Linked DNA regions of Azospirillum brasilense. The protein of the gene in region 2 interacts with the protein of the main gene of each other region in a pairwise test. Links are inferred from orthologs where the notes say so. Each region holds a gene or a part of one and is shown on either strand. Other genes may lie near its edges.

Evidence for each region.
Region 1: the proteins of rplI (region 2) and lon interact in binary tests that used the Escherichia coli proteins (3 or more experiments, as listed by UniProt). The link is inferred for Azospirillum brasilense from one-to-one orthologs.

What each region holds. Positions count from the first base shown.
Region 1 is NZ_CP059449.1:2,706,645-2,715,465, reverse strand. The notes cover bases 279-3,370. They hold lon (endopeptidase La), read left to right. Parts: upstream 279-663; coding sequence 664-3,078; downstream 3,079-3,370. Other genes in these bases: H1Q64_RS12925 (HU family DNA-binding protein), read left to right, coding at 3,243-3,370; clpX (ATP-dependent Clp protease ATP-binding subunit ClpX), read left to right, coding at 279-378. Outside these bases: more of clpX, read left to right, coding at 1-278; more of H1Q64_RS12925, read left to right, coding at 3,371-3,515; H1Q64_RS12910 (NADH-quinone oxidoreductase subunit A), read left to right, coding at 4,282-4,650; H1Q64_RS12905 (NuoB/complex I 20 kDa subunit family protein), read left to right, coding at 4,641-5,183; H1Q64_RS12900 (NADH-quinone oxidoreductase subunit C), read left to right, coding at 5,208-5,837; H1Q64_RS12895 (NADH-quinone oxidoreductase subunit D), read left to right, coding at 5,906-7,054; NADH-quinone oxidoreductase subunit NuoE, read left to right, coding at 7,051-7,668; NADH-quinone oxidoreductase subunit NuoF, read left to right, coding at 7,679-8,821.
Region 2 is NZ_CP059449.1:2,455,788-2,464,497, reverse strand. What follows is about bases 5,675-8,655. They hold rplI (50S ribosomal protein L9), read right to left. Parts: upstream 7,458-8,655; coding sequence 6,891-7,457; downstream 5,675-6,890. Other genes in these bases: rpsR (30S ribosomal protein S18), read right to left, coding at 8,447-8,655; H1Q64_RS11685 (DUF2232 domain-containing protein), read right to left, coding at 7,457-8,413; H1Q64_RS11695 (SAM-dependent methyltransferase), read right to left, coding at 5,675-6,640. Outside these bases: map (type I methionyl aminopeptidase), read left to right, coding at 1-69; H1Q64_RS11725 (NUDIX hydrolase), read left to right, coding at 66-656; H1Q64_RS11720 (hypothetical protein), read right to left, coding at 660-878; H1Q64_RS11715 (ABC transporter ATP-binding protein), read right to left, coding at 982-1,773; H1Q64_RS11710 (MlaE family ABC transporter permease), read right to left, coding at 1,782-2,558; alr (alanine racemase), read right to left, coding at 2,558-3,694; H1Q64_RS11700 (replicative DNA helicase), read right to left, coding at 3,672-5,204; more of H1Q64_RS11695, read right to left, coding at 5,387-5,674; more of rpsR, read right to left, coding at 8,656-8,710.

The DNA.
Region 1 (8,821 bases), 260 kb from region 2 along the record:
ATCCCCGAGTTCATTGGCCGTCTGCCGGTGGTCGCAACCCTGTCCGACCTGGACGAGGCGGCTCTGGTCGAGATCCTCACCAAGCCGAAGAACGCCCTGGTCAAGCAGTACCAGCGCCTGTTCGAGATGGAGGATGTCCGTCTGGAATTCTCCGACGACGCCCTGCGCACCATCTCCCATAAGGCGATCCAGCGGAAGACCGGCGCCCGTGGCCTGCGTTCGATCATGGAGTCGATCCTGCTCGACCCAATGTTCGATCTGCCGGGTCTGTCGGGGGTGGAAAGCATCCTGGTCAACAAGGAAGTGGTCGAAGGGCGCGCCAAGCCGCTTTACGTCCACGCCGAGCGCCGCGGGGAGCAGCAGGCACCGGGTGCCTGAGTTCGTCACGGCCGATCAGTATCGGATACGGGGAAGGGCGCCTTTGGGCGCCCTTTGTCGTTTCCGGCTTATGCAGACATCGAGGGAGCCACTCGGGCCGCGGAGCGGTCGGACCGGCATGTCGCACCGCCATACGGAATTGGGGTTCTGGCCCTTGAAGGGGGGCTATGGCTGTGCCACGTTAGAAAAAGTGCCGGTTTTCGATCCCTGTGCTCATCCCTCGAGGCGGGGCTCTTCCCAGGCCCATCCCGGGCTGACGGCGTCCCAATGAAAGAGGCCCAATCAATGTTCGAAATCCCTCGTGGTGCCCTCTATCCGGTCCTGCCGCTCCGCGACATCGTGGTTTTCCCCCACATGATCGTGCCTCTTTTCGTCGGCCGTGAGAAATCCGTGCGCGCCCTGGAAGACGTGATGAAGGACGACAAACAGATCCTTCTCGTCACCCAGAAGAATGCCGCGCAGGACGATCCGACGCCGGCCGATATCTACAGCGTCGGCACCGTTGGGACCGTGTTGCAGCTGCTGAAGCTGCCCGACGGAACGGTGAAGGTGCTCGTGGAGGGCGGCCAGCGCGCGTCCATCACCAAGTTCGCCGAGAACGAGGATTTCTTCCAGGCCCACGCCGACCTCGTCGAGGAGAAGGTCGGGGAAAGTCAGGAGCTTGAGGCGCTGGGACGCGCGGTCGTCTCGCAATTCGAGCAGTACATCAAGCTGAACAAGAAGATCCCGCCGGAGGTTCTGGTTTCGATCAACCAGATCGAGGAGCCGGGGAAGCTGGCGGACACCGTCGCCTCCCATCTCGCGCTGAAGATTCCGGAGAAGCAGCAGCTTTTGGAATGCGCCACGGTGTCTGAGCGGCTGGAGCGGGTCTACGCCTTCATGGAAGGTGAGATTGGCGTCCTGCAGGTCGAAAAGCGCATCCGCAACCGCGTCAAGCGGCAGATGGAGAAGACTCAGCGCGAGTACTATCTCAACGAACAGCTCAAGGCGATCCAGAAGGAACTCGGCGAGACCGAGGACGGCCGCGACGAGTCGGCCGAGCTCGAAGAGAAGATCAACAAGACCCGCTTCTCCAAGGAAGCCCGCGACAAGGCCCTGGCCGAGCTGAAGAAGCTGCGCTCCATGAGCCCGATGTCGGCCGAGGCGACGGTGGTGCGCAACTACCTGGACTGGATGCTCTCCATTCCCTGGAAGAAGCGCACCAAGGTGAAGAAGGACCTGAAGCTCGCGCAGAAGATCCTCGACGCCGACCATTACGGCCTGGAGAAGGTCAAGGAACGCATTCTCGAATATCTCGCGGTCCAGAACCGCATGAACAAGGTGAAGGGGCCGATCCTTTGCCTCGTCGGCCCCCCCGGCGTCGGCAAGACCTCGCTCGGCAAGTCGATCGCCAAGTCCACGGGGCGCAACTTCGTGCGTATGTCGCTCGGCGGCGTGCGGGACGAGGCCGAGGTCCGCGGTCACAGGCGCACCTACATCGGCTCGATGCCCGGCAAGGTCATCCAGGGCATGAAGAAGGCAAAGTCGTCAAACCCGCTGTTCCTGCTGGACGAGATCGACAAGCTCGGTGCCGATTGGCGCGGCGATCCGTCGTCGGCCCTGCTGGAGGTCCTCGATCCCGAGCAGAACGGCACCTTCAACGACCATTACCTTGAGGTCGACTACGACCTCTCGGACGTGATGTTCGTCTGCACGGCCAACACGATGCGCATGCCGCAGCCGCTGCTGGACCGTATGGAGATCATCCGCGTTGCCGGCTACACTGAGGACGAAAAGGTCGAGATTTCTAAGCGCCACCTGATCGAGAAGCAGGTGGAGGCCAACGGTCTGAAGAAGGGCGAGTTTGCCATCTCCGACGACGCGCTGCGCGACCTGATCCGCTATTACACGCGGGAGGCCGGTGTCCGCAGCCTGGAGCGCGAGATCGCCAACCTCTGCCGCAAGGCCGTGAAGGAGATCCTGATGAAGGGCTCCGCCGGCGCCAAGGTCTCGGTCACCCGCCGGAACCTGGACAAGTACGCCGGCGTTCGCCGCTTCCACTTCGGTGAGGCGGAGCTTGAGGATCTGGTGGGCGTCACCACCGGCCTGGCCTGGACGGAAGTCGGCGGCGAGCTGCTGTCGATCGAGGCGGTCAGCCTTCCCGGCAAGGGGCGGGTGACCACCACCGGTAAGCTCGGCGACGTCATGAAGGAGTCGGTCCAAGCGGCGGAGAGCTACGTCAAGTCGCGGGCCACCGCCTTCGGCATCAAGCCGACGCTCTTCGAGAAGCGGGACATCCATGTCCACGTGCCCGAAGGCGCCACCCCGAAGGACGGTCCGTCGGCGGGTGTGGCGATGATCACCTCAATCGTCTCGGTCCTGACCGGCATCGCGGTCCGCAAGGACGTGGCGATGACCGGCGAGATCACCCTGCGCGGCCGGGTGCTGCCCATCGGCGGCCTGAAGGAAAAGCTGCTGGCCGCTCTGCGCGGCGGCCTCAAGCATGTGCTGATCCCGAAGGACAACGAGAAGGATCTCGCCGAAATTCCGGACAACGTGAAGCGCGGCCTGGAAATCATCCCGGTCAGCACGGTCGACGATGTCCTGAAGAACGCCCTGGTTCGGGAACTCGAGCCCATCGAGTGGAAGGAACCGGAGGCGGTCGAACCGGCGGTCGCCAAGCCGCAGCCCGACGGCGGCGGCGAGGTGCTGCGTCATTGATCATGCCCCGCGTTTAAAGCGCCTTTAAAGGCCTACCAAGCTTCGCATCGCCCGCCCGTCTGCAATTGACGGGCGGGCGATGTCGCGTTTATCGTTTGAATGCGTGAAGTCATTGGGTGGCTTTGCTTCCACTTTCTTTGCCGGACTGAAATGGGGGGAAGTAAGTGAACAAGAATGATCTGGTGGCGCACGTCGCCGATGCCGTGGGTTTGTCCAAAACCGACGCGACCAAGGCGGTCGACGCTGTTTTCGACGGCATCGCCGACTCGCTCAAGAATGGGGAGGAGGTTCGACTGGTCGGTTTCGGCACCTTCGCGGTTTCCGAACGCGCGGCCGGCGAGGGCCGCAATCCGCGCACAGGCGAGAAGATTGCCATTCCCGCGTCGAAACAGCCGAAGTTCAAGCCTGGTAAGACCTTGAAGGACGGGTTGAAGTGATGACGTCTTGAACGGATAGGGCATTCCGGGCATAGTGCGCGCCGGTCAGCACAGGCTGGCCGGCTTTGCGTTGTCTGGAACGCCAATCCGGTCAACGACGCGGCGCGGGCGATTAGCTCAGCGGTAGAGCATCTCGTTTACACCGAGAGGGTCGGGGGTTCGAAACCCTCATCGCCCACCATCGCGCCCGATCCTTCCGGCACGTCCTTTTCAAATTCGTGATTGACAGGTCATGCGTCAGGCGGCTAGAAACCGCCCATCGGCGACGGGGCGTGGCCCCGGAAACTGCGCTGCGATCCTATGACATGGACGCCTGTTTTTGCGCATTTCACATCGCCGCGTTGCGCGGGTGTAGCTCAGTTGGTTAGAGCGCCGGCCTGTCACGCCGGAGGCCGCGGGTTCAAGTCCCGTCACTCGCGCCATTCCCTCCCTTTCCATTCTCTTTTTTGCAAAGAAAACGAAGCCTTCACGGCTTTACCGGCAGGCTCGCGGTCCCCATATCCGATTAGCTCGACCCGCATATCCGATAAGCCGGATAGAGAGAAGGGTCATTTAAAAAGTTTGGTAATACCAAGGACATCCGCTCATTTCCGCAGAGTGGATTCGTTGGCCGAAAGCGATTCAAAGCGCTTTCCTTGATCACGCTCTCGTCATATATTCCGCCCCGTCTGATGGGCTAATCCAAGGCATTCCAGCCACGACACCGCGCGTCGGCCGATTACCGGCCGTACCGGCGATCGTGGCGTGGGCTTATGGGAGGACCGCGGTGACCAACCCGCTGATCATTGAGTACCTTCCGATCCTGGTGTTCCTGCTGATCGGTATCGCGCTGGCCGTGGTGATGGTTGGCGCGTCTTACGTCATCAGCCCGAAGAATCCGGATTCGGAGAAGCTCTCCCCCTACGAGTGCGGCTTCGAGCCGTTCGAGGATGCCCGCACGAAGTTCGACGTGCGGTTTTACCTGGTCTCCATCCTGTTCATCATCTTCGACCTCGAGGTCGCCTTCCTGTTCCCGTGGGCCGTCGCTCTCGGGGACATCGGGCTCTTCGGTTTCTGGTCGATGATCGTGTTCCTTGGGATTCTGACCATCGGCTTCATCTATGAGTGGAAGAAAGGAGCTCTGGAATGGGAGTAGAGGCTGCCAAGCTGGCGCCGATTCCGCCCGGACCGGAACAGGACGCCTATCTCCGCGCGGTCACCGAGGAGATCCAGGAAAAGGGCTTCATCACGGCGAAGTACGAGGACGTGCTCGCCTGGGCCCGCACCGGTTCCCTGTGGCCGATGACCTTCGGTCTGGCCTGCTGCGCGGTGGAGATGATCCACGCCTACATGAGCCGGTACGACCTGGACCGTTTCGGCGTCATTCCGCGCCCCAGCCCGCGCCAGTCCGACTGCATGATTGTGGCCGGCACGCTGACCAACAAGATGGCCCCCGCGCTGCGCAAGGTCTATGACCAGATGCCGGAACCGCGCTGGGTGATCTCGATGGGCTCCTGCGCCAACGGCGGCGGCTACTATCACTACTCCTACTCGGTGGTGCGCGGCTGCGACCGGATCGTTCCGGTCGATATTTACGTGCCGGGCTGTCCTCCGACCGCGGAAGCGCTGGTCTACGGCATTCTGCAACTCCAGAAGAAGATCCGGCGCGGCAACCGCATCGCTCGCTGAATAAGAAAAAGGCAGGTCCTGGCCATGTCCGAACAGGCGTTGAAGGAACTTGGGGACCATATCGCCGCGACGCTCGGCGATGACGTCCTGAAGGTCGAGCTGAAGCTTGGCGAGCTGATGGTGACCGTCCGCCGGCCCTCGCTCATCAAGTCGCTCACCTTCCTGCGTGACGATCCGACCTGCTCGTTCGAGCAGCTGCTCGACGTCACCGCTGTGGATTGGCCGGAGCGGGAGGAACGCTTCGAAGTCGTCTACATCCTTTTGAGCTACAAGCACAATCGGCGCCTCCGCGTGAAGGTCACCACCGACGAGGACACCCCGGTGGCCTCCGCCGTGCCGGTGTACAACGCGGCCGGCTGGTTCGAGCGTGAAACCTGGGACATGTTCGGGATCTTCTTCGCCGACCATCCGGACCTGCGCCGCATCCTGACCGATTACGGTTTCGAAGGTCACCCGTTGCGCAAAGACTTCCCGATGACGGGCTATGTCGAGTGCCGCTACGACGAGGACCAGAAACGCGTCGTCTACGAACCCGTCCGCCTGACGCAGGATTTCCGCAGCTTCGACTTCCTGTCGCCCTGGGAAGGCATGACGAACGTGATGCTGCCCGGCGACGAGAAGGCCCAGGCCCCTGACACCGGGAGCAAGCCGTGACCATCGCCACGTCCGCACACCCCTCCGCCGGCCAGTCCGGCGGCAAGACCCAGATCAAGCCCTACACCATGAACTTCGGGCCGCAGCACCCTGCGGCCCACGGCGTGTTGCGTCTGGTGATGGAGCTGAACGGCGAGGTCGTCGAACGTTGCGACCCGCACATCGGCCTGCTGCACCGCGGCACCGAGAAGCTGATCGAGTACAAGACCTACCTGCAGGCCGTTCCGTATTTCGATCGCCTCGATTACGTCAGCCCGATGTGCATGGAGCACGCCTATGTGCTCGGCATCGAGAACCTTCTGCAGATCAAGGCGCCGCTGCGCGCCCAGTACATCCGCGTTCTCTTCTCCGAGATCACGCGCATCCTGAACCACATCCTGTCGATCACCACCGGCGCGCTCGACGTCGGCGCGATCACTCCGGCGCTGTGGGGCTTCGAGGAACGCGAGATCCTCATGGAGTTCTACGAGCGTGTGTGCGGTGCGCGCCTGCATGCCAACTACTTCCGCCCCGGCGGCGTCGCCTGGGATCTGCCGGCCGGCCTGACCGACGACATCTGGGAGTTCACGGAGCGGTTCCCGAAGTTTGTTGACGACATTGACAATCTGCTGACGAACAATCGCATTTTCAAGCAGCGGACCGTCGACATCGGCGTCGTCACCAAGGAAGAAGCGTTCAACTGGGGCTTCACCGGCCCGATGCTGCGCGGTTCGGGCGTGGCCTGGGACCTGCGCAAGTCGCAGCCCTACGAAGTCTACGACCGCATGGACTTCGACGTGCCGGTCGGCCTGACCGGCGACTGCTGGGCGCGTTACCTCGTCCGCATGGAGGAGATGCGCCAATCCAACCGCATGATCCGCCAGTGCCTGAAGGAGCTTCCCGAAGGCCCGGTGCGCGCGGAGGAGCGCAAGGTCTCCCCGCCGCCGCGCGGCGAGATGAAGCGGTCGATGGAAGCGCTGATCCATCACTTCAAGCTCTTCACCGAGGGCTTCCACGTCCCGGCGGGCGAAACCTACACCGCCATCGAGGCGCCGAAGGGCGAGTTCGGCGTGTATCTGGTCTCGGACGGCACGAACAAGCCGTACCGCTGCAAGATCCGCGCGCCGGGCTTCGCCCACCTGCAGGGCCTCGACTTCATGTCGAAGGGCCACATGCTGGCCGACGCGGTGGCCAACATCGCGTCCATGGACATCGTGTTCGGAGAAATTGACCGATGAGCGCCCCGGCTCACGACCCGGCCAAGGAGCCGGCCTCCTTCGCCTTCACTCCGGAAAATCTGGAACGGGCGAAGGCCATCATCGCGAAGTACCCGGCAGGCAAGCAGGCCAGCGCCTGCATGCCGCTGCTCGATCTGGCCCAGCGCCAGAGCGACGGCTGGCTGCCGCGCGTCGCCATGGATGCCGTCGCCGACCTGCTCGGCATGCCGCGCATCCGCGTGTACGAGGTCGCGACCTTCTACACGATGTACAACAAGACCCCGGTCGGTAAGCACGTCATCCAGGTCTGCACGACCACGCCGTGCTGGCTGCGCGGGTCGGACGACATCGTGCACACCTGCGAGCGCAAGCTGGGTATCGGTGTCGGCGAGACCACGGCGGACGGCCAGTTCACGCTGCGCGAGGTCGAGTGCTCGGGCGCCTGCGTCAACGCGCCGGTGGTCCAGATCGGCGACGACTACTATGAAGACGTCAGCCCGGAACACATGGAAAAGATCATCGACGCTCTCAAGGGCGGCGAGATCCCCAAGCACGGCTCGCAGATCGGCCGGCAGTCCTCCGAACCGGTGGGCGGCCCGACGACTCTGAAGGCCTTCACCACCACGGCCGATTGAGGGGGATGCGATGCTTCGCGACGAGGACCGCATTTTCACCAACCTGTACGGCTACCAGAGCTTCGGCCTGGACGCCGCCCGGAAGCGTGGTGATTGGGACAACACCAAGGCCCTGATCGCCCAGGGCAAGGAATGGATCATCGAGCAGGTCAAGGAGTCCGGCCTGCGCGGGCGGGGCGGCGCCGGTTTCTCGACGGGCATGAAGTGGTCCTTCATGCCGAAGAACGTCACGGACAAGCCGGTCTACCTCGTCATCAACGCCGACGAAGGCGAGCCGGGAACCTGCAAGGACCGCGACATCCTGCGCCACGATCCGCACAAGCTGATCGAGGGCTGCCTGATCGCCGGTTTCGCCATCGGCGCGTCGGCCTGCTACATCTACATCCGCGGCGAGTTCTACAACGAGGGCTCCAACGTCCAGCGCGCCATCGACGAGGCGTACGAGGCGGGGCTCATCGGCAAGAACGCCTGCGGCACCGGCTACGATTACGACATCTACATCCACCGCGGTGCGGGCGCGTACATCTGCGGCGAGGAAACCGCGCTCATCGAGTCCATCGAGGGCAAGAAAGGCCAGCCGCGCAACAAGCCGCCGTTCCCCGCCCAGGCCGGTCTCTATTCCTGCCCGACCACGGTGAACAACGTCGAATCCATCGCGGTGGTTCCGACCATCCTGCGCCGCGGCGCCGCGTGGTTCGCCGGTCTCGGCCGTCCGAAGAACACCGGCACCAAGCTCTTCTGCATCTCCGGGCACGTCAACAAGCCGTGCAACGTGGAAGAGGAGATGGGCATCCCGCTGAAGGAGCTGATCGAGAAGCACGCCGGCGGCGTGCGCGGCGGGTGGGACAACCTGCTGGCGATCATCCCCGGCGGGTCGTCGGTGCCGCTGCTGCCGAAGTCGATCTGCGACACGGTCCTGATGGACTTCGACAGCTTGCGCGACGTGCGGTCCGGCCTGGGCACCGCGGCGGTGATCGTGATGGACAAGTCCACCGACGTGGTGAAGGCCATCGCCCGCCTGTCCCAGTTCTACGCCCATGAGAGCTGCGGCCAGTGCACGCCGTGCCGCGAGGGCACCGGCTGGATGAACCGCATCATGCAGCGCATGGTGACCGGCAACGCGCGCGTCGAGGAAATCGACATGCTGCTGGAG
Region 2 (8,710 bases):
TTCACCCTGTCCCCGGCGGGCTTCACCCAGCCGCCCTACAGGACCGTTGCCGGGGCCGTCGCGGCATGAGCGGGGACTTGAAGCCCTGGACGGTCCTGGAGCGCCGGGCCCTGCTCGACGCCGGGCCTTTCCTGAAGGTGCATGCCGAGACCGTCGAGACGCCGGCCGGACGGCGGGTGGAGAATTTCTATCAGGTCGAGCAGATGGACTTCGTCCAGATGTTCGTCGAGGACGAGGGCGGGCGCGTCCTGATGCTGCGCACCTACAAGCATGGCCCGCGCCGCGTCAGCCAAACCTTTCCCGCCGGCGCGCTGAATCCCGGTGAGGAGCCGCTGGGCGCGGCGAAGCGGGAGTTGCTCGAGGAAACCGGCTACGCCGCGGAGGATTGGACCGCGCTCGGCTCCTACGTGGTGCAGGGCAACCAGCGCGGCTGCGTCTGTCATATGTTCCACGCCCGCAACGCCTGGAAGGTGGCCGAGGCGGACTCCGGAGATCTGGAGGAGATGCGGTTGGAGTTGCTGACCCGCGCGGCACTGATCGCCGCGGCGGCAGAGGGCGATTACGCCCTTCTGCCGGTCATCGCCATGCTGGGCGCCGTTCTGCTGCCGGAACTGCGCAATAACCTTGCGCGGTCGGCGGCGCGTCCGGCGCCGTAGCGATCACTTCCCGTCGGTTGGGCCTGCGAAGAAATGGGCGAGCGCATCGGCCCCTTCGAGCGACAGCTGGTTGTCGTTCTTGAGGAGCTGCTCGTGGGCGTTCTTGATGGTCTGCACCGTCTCTTCGTTGGTCAGCAGACCTTTGGCCTGGAGCGTCTCCAGAATCTTGGCGCTCAGCATGAAGCTCGCGAAGGCCAGTCCGTTCGTGGTGATGTCCGCCATGCTCGTCTCTCCGATGGGATGCCGGCCTGTCGTGGCCCGCGTTCTTTCTGGCCGACCCTATCGGGCGGCAGGTTAATTTTGCACAAACCGGTGGCGAAGCGCGTCAGAGCGCCCGCACCTGCATCTTGATCGGCCCTTCGCCCCGGCCATGGACGAACTGGTCCACATAGGGGTTTCCGGAGTGGTCGATGTCGTTGGCGTGACCGGTCCAGATGATCCGGCCCTGGTGGATCATCGCCACACGGTCGGCGATCTTGCGGGCCGAGGCCATGTCGTGGGTGATGGTCACAGCGGTGGCGCCCAGATCCTTCACGCATTTCACGATCAGCTCGTTGATCACGTCGGCCATGATCGGGTCGAGGCCGGTCGTCGGCTCGTCGAAGAAGATGATCTCCGGCTCGTCGGCGATGGCGCGGGCGAGGCCGACGCGCTTCTGCATGCCGCCCGACAGTTCTGACGGAAACAGCTCGCCCACCTCCGGGCCGAGACCGACCGCGCCCATCTTGGCGATGGCGATGTCCTTGGCCTTGGCGCGCGGCATGTGCTCGCCCTGGATCAGGCCGAAGGCGACGTTCTCCCAGACCTTCAGGCTGTCGAACAGGGCGGCGCCCTGGAACAGCATGCCGAACTTGTGCAGCAGCTTCTCGCGCTCGCGCGGGCGCAGCCTGGTCGTCTCCTCGCCGTCGACGCGGATGGAGCCGCTGTCCGGGGACAGGAGGCCGAGGATGCATTTCAGCATCACCGACTTGCCGGTGCCGGACCCGCCGATGACGACCAGCGACTCGCCGCGCCCGACATCCAGGTCGATGCCGTTGAGCACGACCTTCGGACCGAACGCCTTGTGCACGTTCTTCAGCAAAATCTTCGGCGGATGAGCGGGGGGAACCTGGGACATGGAGTCGCTCACTTCGTCGAGAAGAAGATGCCGGTGATGAGGTAGTTCCACACCAGGATCAGGATGGAGGCCGACACCACCGCGTTGGTCGTCGCCGCCCCCACGCCCTGGGCGCCGCCGCGCGAATGGTAGCCGTGGTAGCAGCCCATCAGCGACACCATGAAACCGAACACCGCAGCCTTGACGAGTCCGGAGATGACGTCGACCGGCTCCAGGAATTCCCAGGTCCGTCCGATGTAGGAGGCAGGGTTGAAGTCCAGCCGGTAGACGCCGACCAGGAAGCCGCCGAACACGCCGATGATGTCAGCCACCAGCACCAGCAGTGGCAGCATGGCCAGTCCGGCGATCAGGCGCGGCGCCACCAGATACTTGAAGGGGTTGGTCGACAGGGTCGACAGCGCGTCGATCTGCTCGGTGACGCGCATGGTGCCGATCTCGGCGGCCATCGCGGCGCCGATGCGCCCGGCGACCATCAGGCCGCCCAGCACCGGCCCCAGTTCGCGCGTCACCGACAGGGCGACCACCGTGGCGATGGCGCCCTCCGCCTGGAAGCGGGAAAAACCGGAATAGCTCTGCAGCGCCAGCACCATGCCGGTGAACAGCGCGGTCAGCCCGACCACCGGCAGCGAATAGTAGCCGATGTCGATCATCTGGCGCAGGATCTGCCGCGGGTAGAACGGCGGACGCACGCAATGCGACAAGGCGGCGCCGGTGAACATGGCGAGCTTTCCGGTGGCTTCCAGAAAGATCAGGAAGGCCCGTCCGGTGGCGGCAAGGAAACCCATCAAGCGACCTCAGGCGGCGGCGGGTCGCGGTAGACCCTGTGGTAACGCGCGCCCAGCGAGGTCAGGATTTCGTAGCCGATGGTTCCGCCTTCGCTCGCCACGGTATCCACCGGGCGGTTCGGGCCGATCAGCTCCACCAGCCCGCCGGGCGTCACCGCCTCGTCGGGAAGGTGGCTGACATCCACCGTCACCAGATCCATCGAAACACGCCCAACCACCGGAGCGGCCACGCCGTTGACGAAGACATGGCCGCGCCCGCTGAGCGAGCGCAGATATCCGTCGGCATAACCCACTGCGATGGTTGCGATTTTTCCTCTCGCCGCAACGCGGTGCGTGGCACCGTAGCCAACGGTCATAGGGCTGTCAACGTTGCGCACCTGTAGCAGCCGGGCGTCGAGCCGGATCGTGCCCCGCATCGGGTTGGCCGCGGCGGGCGTCGGATTGACGCCGTAGAGCGCGCAGCCGGGCCGCACGAGGTCGAAATGGAAGGACGTTCCGTGGAAGATCCCCGAGGAATTGGCGAAACTCGCCTCGGCCGCCGGCAGCCGCCCGACCGCCGAACGGAAACGCCCGAGCTGCTGGCTGTTCATCACCGAATCTTCGTCGGCGCAGGCGAGGTGGGTCATCCACACCCGGACGTCCACCCCCTCCAGCCGGGAGAGGTCGCCGACCAGCGTGTCCAGCTCGTCTGGACCAAGCCCGAGTCGATTCATGCCGGTGTCGATGTGGACGACGGCGGGCAGGGCCGTTCCCCGCGCCCTGGCGTGGGCCTGCCACGCCGCGATGTCGCCCAGATGATTCAGAACCGGCAGGATGCGGTGGGCCGTGAAGTCGGGAGCGGTGCCGGCGGGAAGGCCGCCCAGCGACAGGACGCGGGCCTCTGCCGGCGCCACGGCGCGGACGGCCAGCGCCTCCTCGAACTGCGCGACCACGAAGGTCCGGCAGCCGGCGGCGGCGAGCGCCGGAACGACCCTTTCCACCCCCAGCCCATAGGCGTTCGCCTTGACCACGGCGGCGCACTCGGCGGGCGCCACCCGGTCGCGGAGCTGCGCCCAGTTGGCGACCACCGCACCGAGGTCGATGGTCAGAACGGCGCCGGCGCGTGCCAGCGGATCACTCAGTGGGGCCGAAGTCATGGGTCGTGTCGAGGTCGCCGAATCTGGTGAATTGGCCATCGAAGAACATGCGGACGCTGCCGATCGGGCCGTGGCGCTGCTTGGCGATGATCGCCTCCGCGGTGTTGTGCACCTCGGCGTAGCGCTTCTGCCAGTTGGCGTAGCGGTCGTTGTACTTGTCCTCCGTCTCCTCCGGCCGGCGGGCCGGCTCGGCGCGCTCAAGATAGTACTGTTCGCGGTAAACGAACATCACCACGTCGGCGTCCTGCTCGATGGAGCCCGATTCGCGCAGGTCGGCGAGCTGCGGCCGTTTGTCCTCACGCATTTCCACCGCGCGGCTGAGCTGGGACAGCGCCAGCACCGGCACCTCCAGCTCCTTGGCAATGGCCTTCAGGCCGCGGGTGATCTCCGAGATTTCCTGCACGCGGTTCTCGTTGCCCTTGGTCGAGCCGCCGCGCAGCAGCTGGAGATAGTCCACCACGACCATGCCCAGCCCGTGCGTGCGCTTCAGCCGGCGGCAGCGGGTGCGCACCGCGGCGATGGTCAGGGCTGGCGTGTCGTCCACGAAGAAGGGAACACGGCTGAGCTCCTGGCTGGCCGCCACGAACTTGGGGAAGTCGCTGTCCTTGATCTCGCCGCGGCGGATCTTGTCGCCCGACACCTCGGCCTCGCCGGCAAGGATACGGGTGGCGAGCTGCTCCGCCGACATTTCCAGCGAGAAGAAGCCGACCGGCGCGCCTTCGCCGCCGTTGGTGCGCATGTGCGCCTTGGCGGCGTTGAAGGCGATGTTGGTGGCCAGCGCCGTCTTGCCCATGGAGGGGCGCCCAGCGAGGATGATGAGGTCCGACGGGTGCAGGCCACCCAACTTGCGGTCCATGTCGCGCAGGCCGGTGGTCACGCCGGTGACGTGGCTGGACCGCCGGAAGGCCGTCTCCGCTGTGGCGATGGCCGCCTTCAGCGACTCGGAGAAGGCGACGAAGCCGCCGCGCACGTCGCCGGTCGAGGCGAGGTCGAAGAGCTGCTTCTCCGCCGTCTCGATCTGGTCCATGGCGTCAATGTCGAGGTCGTGCTGATACGCCTCGTTCACCATGTCCGTGCCGACCTCGATCAACTGCCGGCGCAGGAAGAGGTCGTGGATCGTCTTGCCGTAATCGCCCGCGTTGACCACCGTCACGACGTTGGCGGCGAGCTGCGCCAGATAGCCGGCGCCACCATCCGGTGCCAATTCGACGTCGTTGTCGAAATAGGCCTTCAGCGTCACCGGATTGGCAATCTGGCCGCGCTCCACCATCTTGGCGATGGCCGAAAAGATGCGCTGGTGCGCCGGGTCGTAGAAATGCTCGGCGCGCAGGAACTCGCCGACCTTCTCATACGCCTTGTTGTTCACCAGGATGGCGCCGAGCAGCGCCTGTTCCGCCTCCTCGTTGTGCGGCGGCGTGCGGTATTCCGCCGTCGGCTTCACGGCAGCGGCGCGGGACAGCCCGCCGTCGAGGGGGCGCGGCTCGAAAAGCTGGGTGGTCTTGTCATCCATGGCGGCACTTTAGCAAAGGGCGGGGCGCAAAGCTGTGCGATCGGGTTAAGGATACCCACATTCCTGTGAGTAACTTTTGCCCACAGCCGGTGAAAGCTGGGGGTAAGGCGAATTTCAAACGTTCTATCAAAAGCTTGGGCCAGAGCAAAACCTGTGGGCCGATGTGGCGCGGACACCTCTGGTCAAGCGTTGCTGGCACCGACGTTCCGGCCGGTGCGCAGGGGCCGGGGCACGGCGTCGGCCAAGGCCGTTTCGGCGCGCTGGATATATTCGCGGACGAGCGGAACGGCGCCCAGCGAGCGGGCGAGCTGCATCTGGAAAACCATGTGCCCCTGGTAGCGGAAGCTGATCTCGGCCCCCGCCAGATAGAACTCCCACATCCGGCAGAAGCGTTCGTCGTACATCGCGCGCGCGTCCTCCCGCCGGGCCGCGAACCGCTCCCGCCAGTGGCGCAGCGTCTCGGCGTAGTGAAGGCGCAGAATCTCGACGTCGGTGTTCCACAGCCCGGCCTTCTCCACCGCCGGGATCACCTCCGACAGGGCGGGCGAGTAGCCGCCGGGAAAGATGTATTTGCGGAACCACGGGTTGGTTGAGCCCGGCCCATCCGACCGGCCGATGGCATGAAGCAACGCCACCCCGTCCTCGGCCAGCAGGTCGCGCAGCCTGGCGAAGAAGGCCGGATAATGGGGCACCCCGACATGCTCGAACATGCCGACCGAGACGATGCGGTCGAAACGTCCTTCCATTTGCCGGTAGTCGCGCAGCTCGAAGCGGACCTGACCGGCCAGCCCGGCATGAGCCGCCCGCTCCCGCGCCACGGCGACCTGTTCGCGGGACAGGGTGATTCCGGTGACCTGGGCGCCGGTCATGCGGGCGAGGTAGAGCGCCATGCCGCCCCAGCCGCAGCCGATGTCCAGGACCCGCATGCCCGGCTGAAGCAGCAGCTTCGCCGCGATGTGCCGTTTCTTGGCCTCCTGCGCCTCGTCCAGCCCGGTATCGGGTGTGGGGAAGTAGGCGCAGGAATATTGCAGGTCGCGGTCGAGGAACAGGTCGAAGAAGGACCGCGACAGGTCATAATGATGGGCCACGTTGCGCCGCGACCGCCCTAGGGGATTGCTCTGCTGGATGAGCCGTAGCGCGGGGGACAGGGTTTCCCGCAGATTGCCCAGAACGCCCTGGACATTGTCCGTCCCGGCGCTCAGCAGCGCCAGGAAATCATAGACGGAGCCGCCTTCGATGGTCAGGCGGCCGTCCATGTAGGCTTCCCCGAATCGCAGCCGCGGGTTCACCACGAGGTCGCGGTGCAGCGCCTTGTCGTGCAAATGCAGCGTGAGGGACGGCGTGCCGACCCCCACCCGGTGCCTCCGCCCGTCGGCGCCGACGATATCCAGAGCGCCGGCGGTCAGGGCCGGGCTGAGCAGGCGGGCTAGCAGCATCGCGCATCTCCGCATCCGTCGCACACGACTCGGTCCGGTACCTTCGCCGTGAGCGAATCACCAGGAACGAGAGTCGGAGTTCGGAGCGGGAGGAGGCAACCCGCCGGACGGGGCAGGGGGCGGGGCGTCCGGCACATCCGGATGGGGGAGGGGTCGGATGATGCGGGGCGCCAAAAGCGGAAAAGCCGCCTCGCCCCTTTCGGGGGCGGGCGGCTTCCGGACGAGCGGACTGGTCTCGTTGAGCGGGCGGTCAGCCCTCCTCGGAAACCTCGGCCTCGGCGGCCTCGGGGGCCTCCTCGATTTCGTCCTCGTCGTCGCGCAGGTCGGCCGCGGTGACCATGCCGCCGCGGGAACGCTGGAGTTCAGCCTCTTCCTGCGAGCGGGCGACGTTCACCGTGACGGAGATGCTCACCTCGGGGTGCAGGACGACGCGCAGCTTGAACAGGCCCAGCGTCTTGATCGGGGTCTCGATCGACACCTGCTTGCGGTCGACCTTGTAGCCGGCGGCGTCAAGGGCGTCCGCAACGTCGCGCGGGGTCACCGAACCGTACAGCACGCCGGTTTCGCCGGCCTGACGGATCACGACGACCGACACGTCGTTCATCTTGGTGGCCACCTGCTCGGCGTCCTTGCGGCGCTCCAGGTTGACGGCCTCCAGGTGGGCCTTCTGCTTCTCGAAGAACGCCATGTTCGCCTTGGTGGCGCGCATGGCCTTCTTCTGCGGCAGCAGATAGTTGCGGGCGAAGCCGGGACGCACCTTCACGACCTGGCCCATCTGGCCGAGCTTCTCGACCCGCTCCAGCAGAATAACTTCCATCACTCGTCCTCCTGATCGGGGCCGGCGGGCCGGAGACGGCGACGCAGCCCAATCCATTGCTCAATCATGCCAAGACCGACCATCAGCACGATCGGCCAACCGAAAAGAAACAGGAACATGTAGAACCCGACGAGGATCGGCAGCTTGGCCGATCGGCTTCGGGCGAACACATGCACCACCGAAAGCCCGGCAAAGGCGAATGGCAAGGCCAGGATCAACGCGGCGTTGACCGCGAGGAACCCGACCGGGTCCGGCGCCAGCGAGGCCGCCACCATGGCCAGCAGGAACGCGGTGGCGAGCCACCGTGGCAGTTCCAAGTCGTCCAGCCGCATGGCGGGGCGCCGGTTGCGGCCGAACCGCATCAGGACGCCCTGCGCCAGGGCTCCGTTGATGATCGTCATGACGAGCCATGAGATCACCGCGAAGCCCGGCAACACCTCGGCCATCCAAATGTCCTGCGGGTCCGGGGCCTGCTGGCCCTGCGCAGAGAACATCTGTTCCGCCATGCGGCTCAGCGTTTCCCGCACCGCGCCCTCCAGCCCGCCGGGCTGATCGAGCGTCAGAACCGCGGCGCCCAGAAGGCCCGCCAGTCCCATCCCGGTCAGCGCCATCAGGAGCCGGCCCGGAGGATACCATTCAAGACTCCCGTCGGGAGCCGCCCGCGCCAGCAGCGCCTGCCGCACCACCAGGATGACCGGGACAGCCGCGGTCACCAGATAGGCGAGAGACACCAGGACGCTGGACGACACCGCCAGGACCGCCACCGTTCCCACCGCACCGGCGAGAAGGGAGGCGGTGGAGCCGAGCCACAGTCCCGCGAGGAACAGCGGCAGCGGCGCCAGATAGCCCAGGATCAGCGCCCCGAACCCGCCGAACAGGACGGCGAGATAGAAGAAAGCGCTGACCACGCCGACACCGATGGCAGCCGCCAGAGGGGCGGCCAGGGGCGAGGCCATGGGATTGCCTTTGCCTGTTGTCCGCTTCGGTCCTTACTTCACCACGTAGGGAAGCAGGGCCAGGAAACGGGCGCGCTTGATGGCGCGGGCGAGTTCGCGCTGCTTCTTCGCGGAAACCGCGGTGATGCGGCTCGGCACGATCTTGCCACGCTCGGAGATGAAGCGGGACAGGAGCTTGACGTCCTTGTAGTCGATCGCCGGGGCGTTCGCGCCCGAGAACGGGCAGGTCTTGCGGCGGCGGAAGAACGGACGGCGGGGACCGCCACCGGTGCGGGCCGGAGCGCCCGAGGTCTGCTT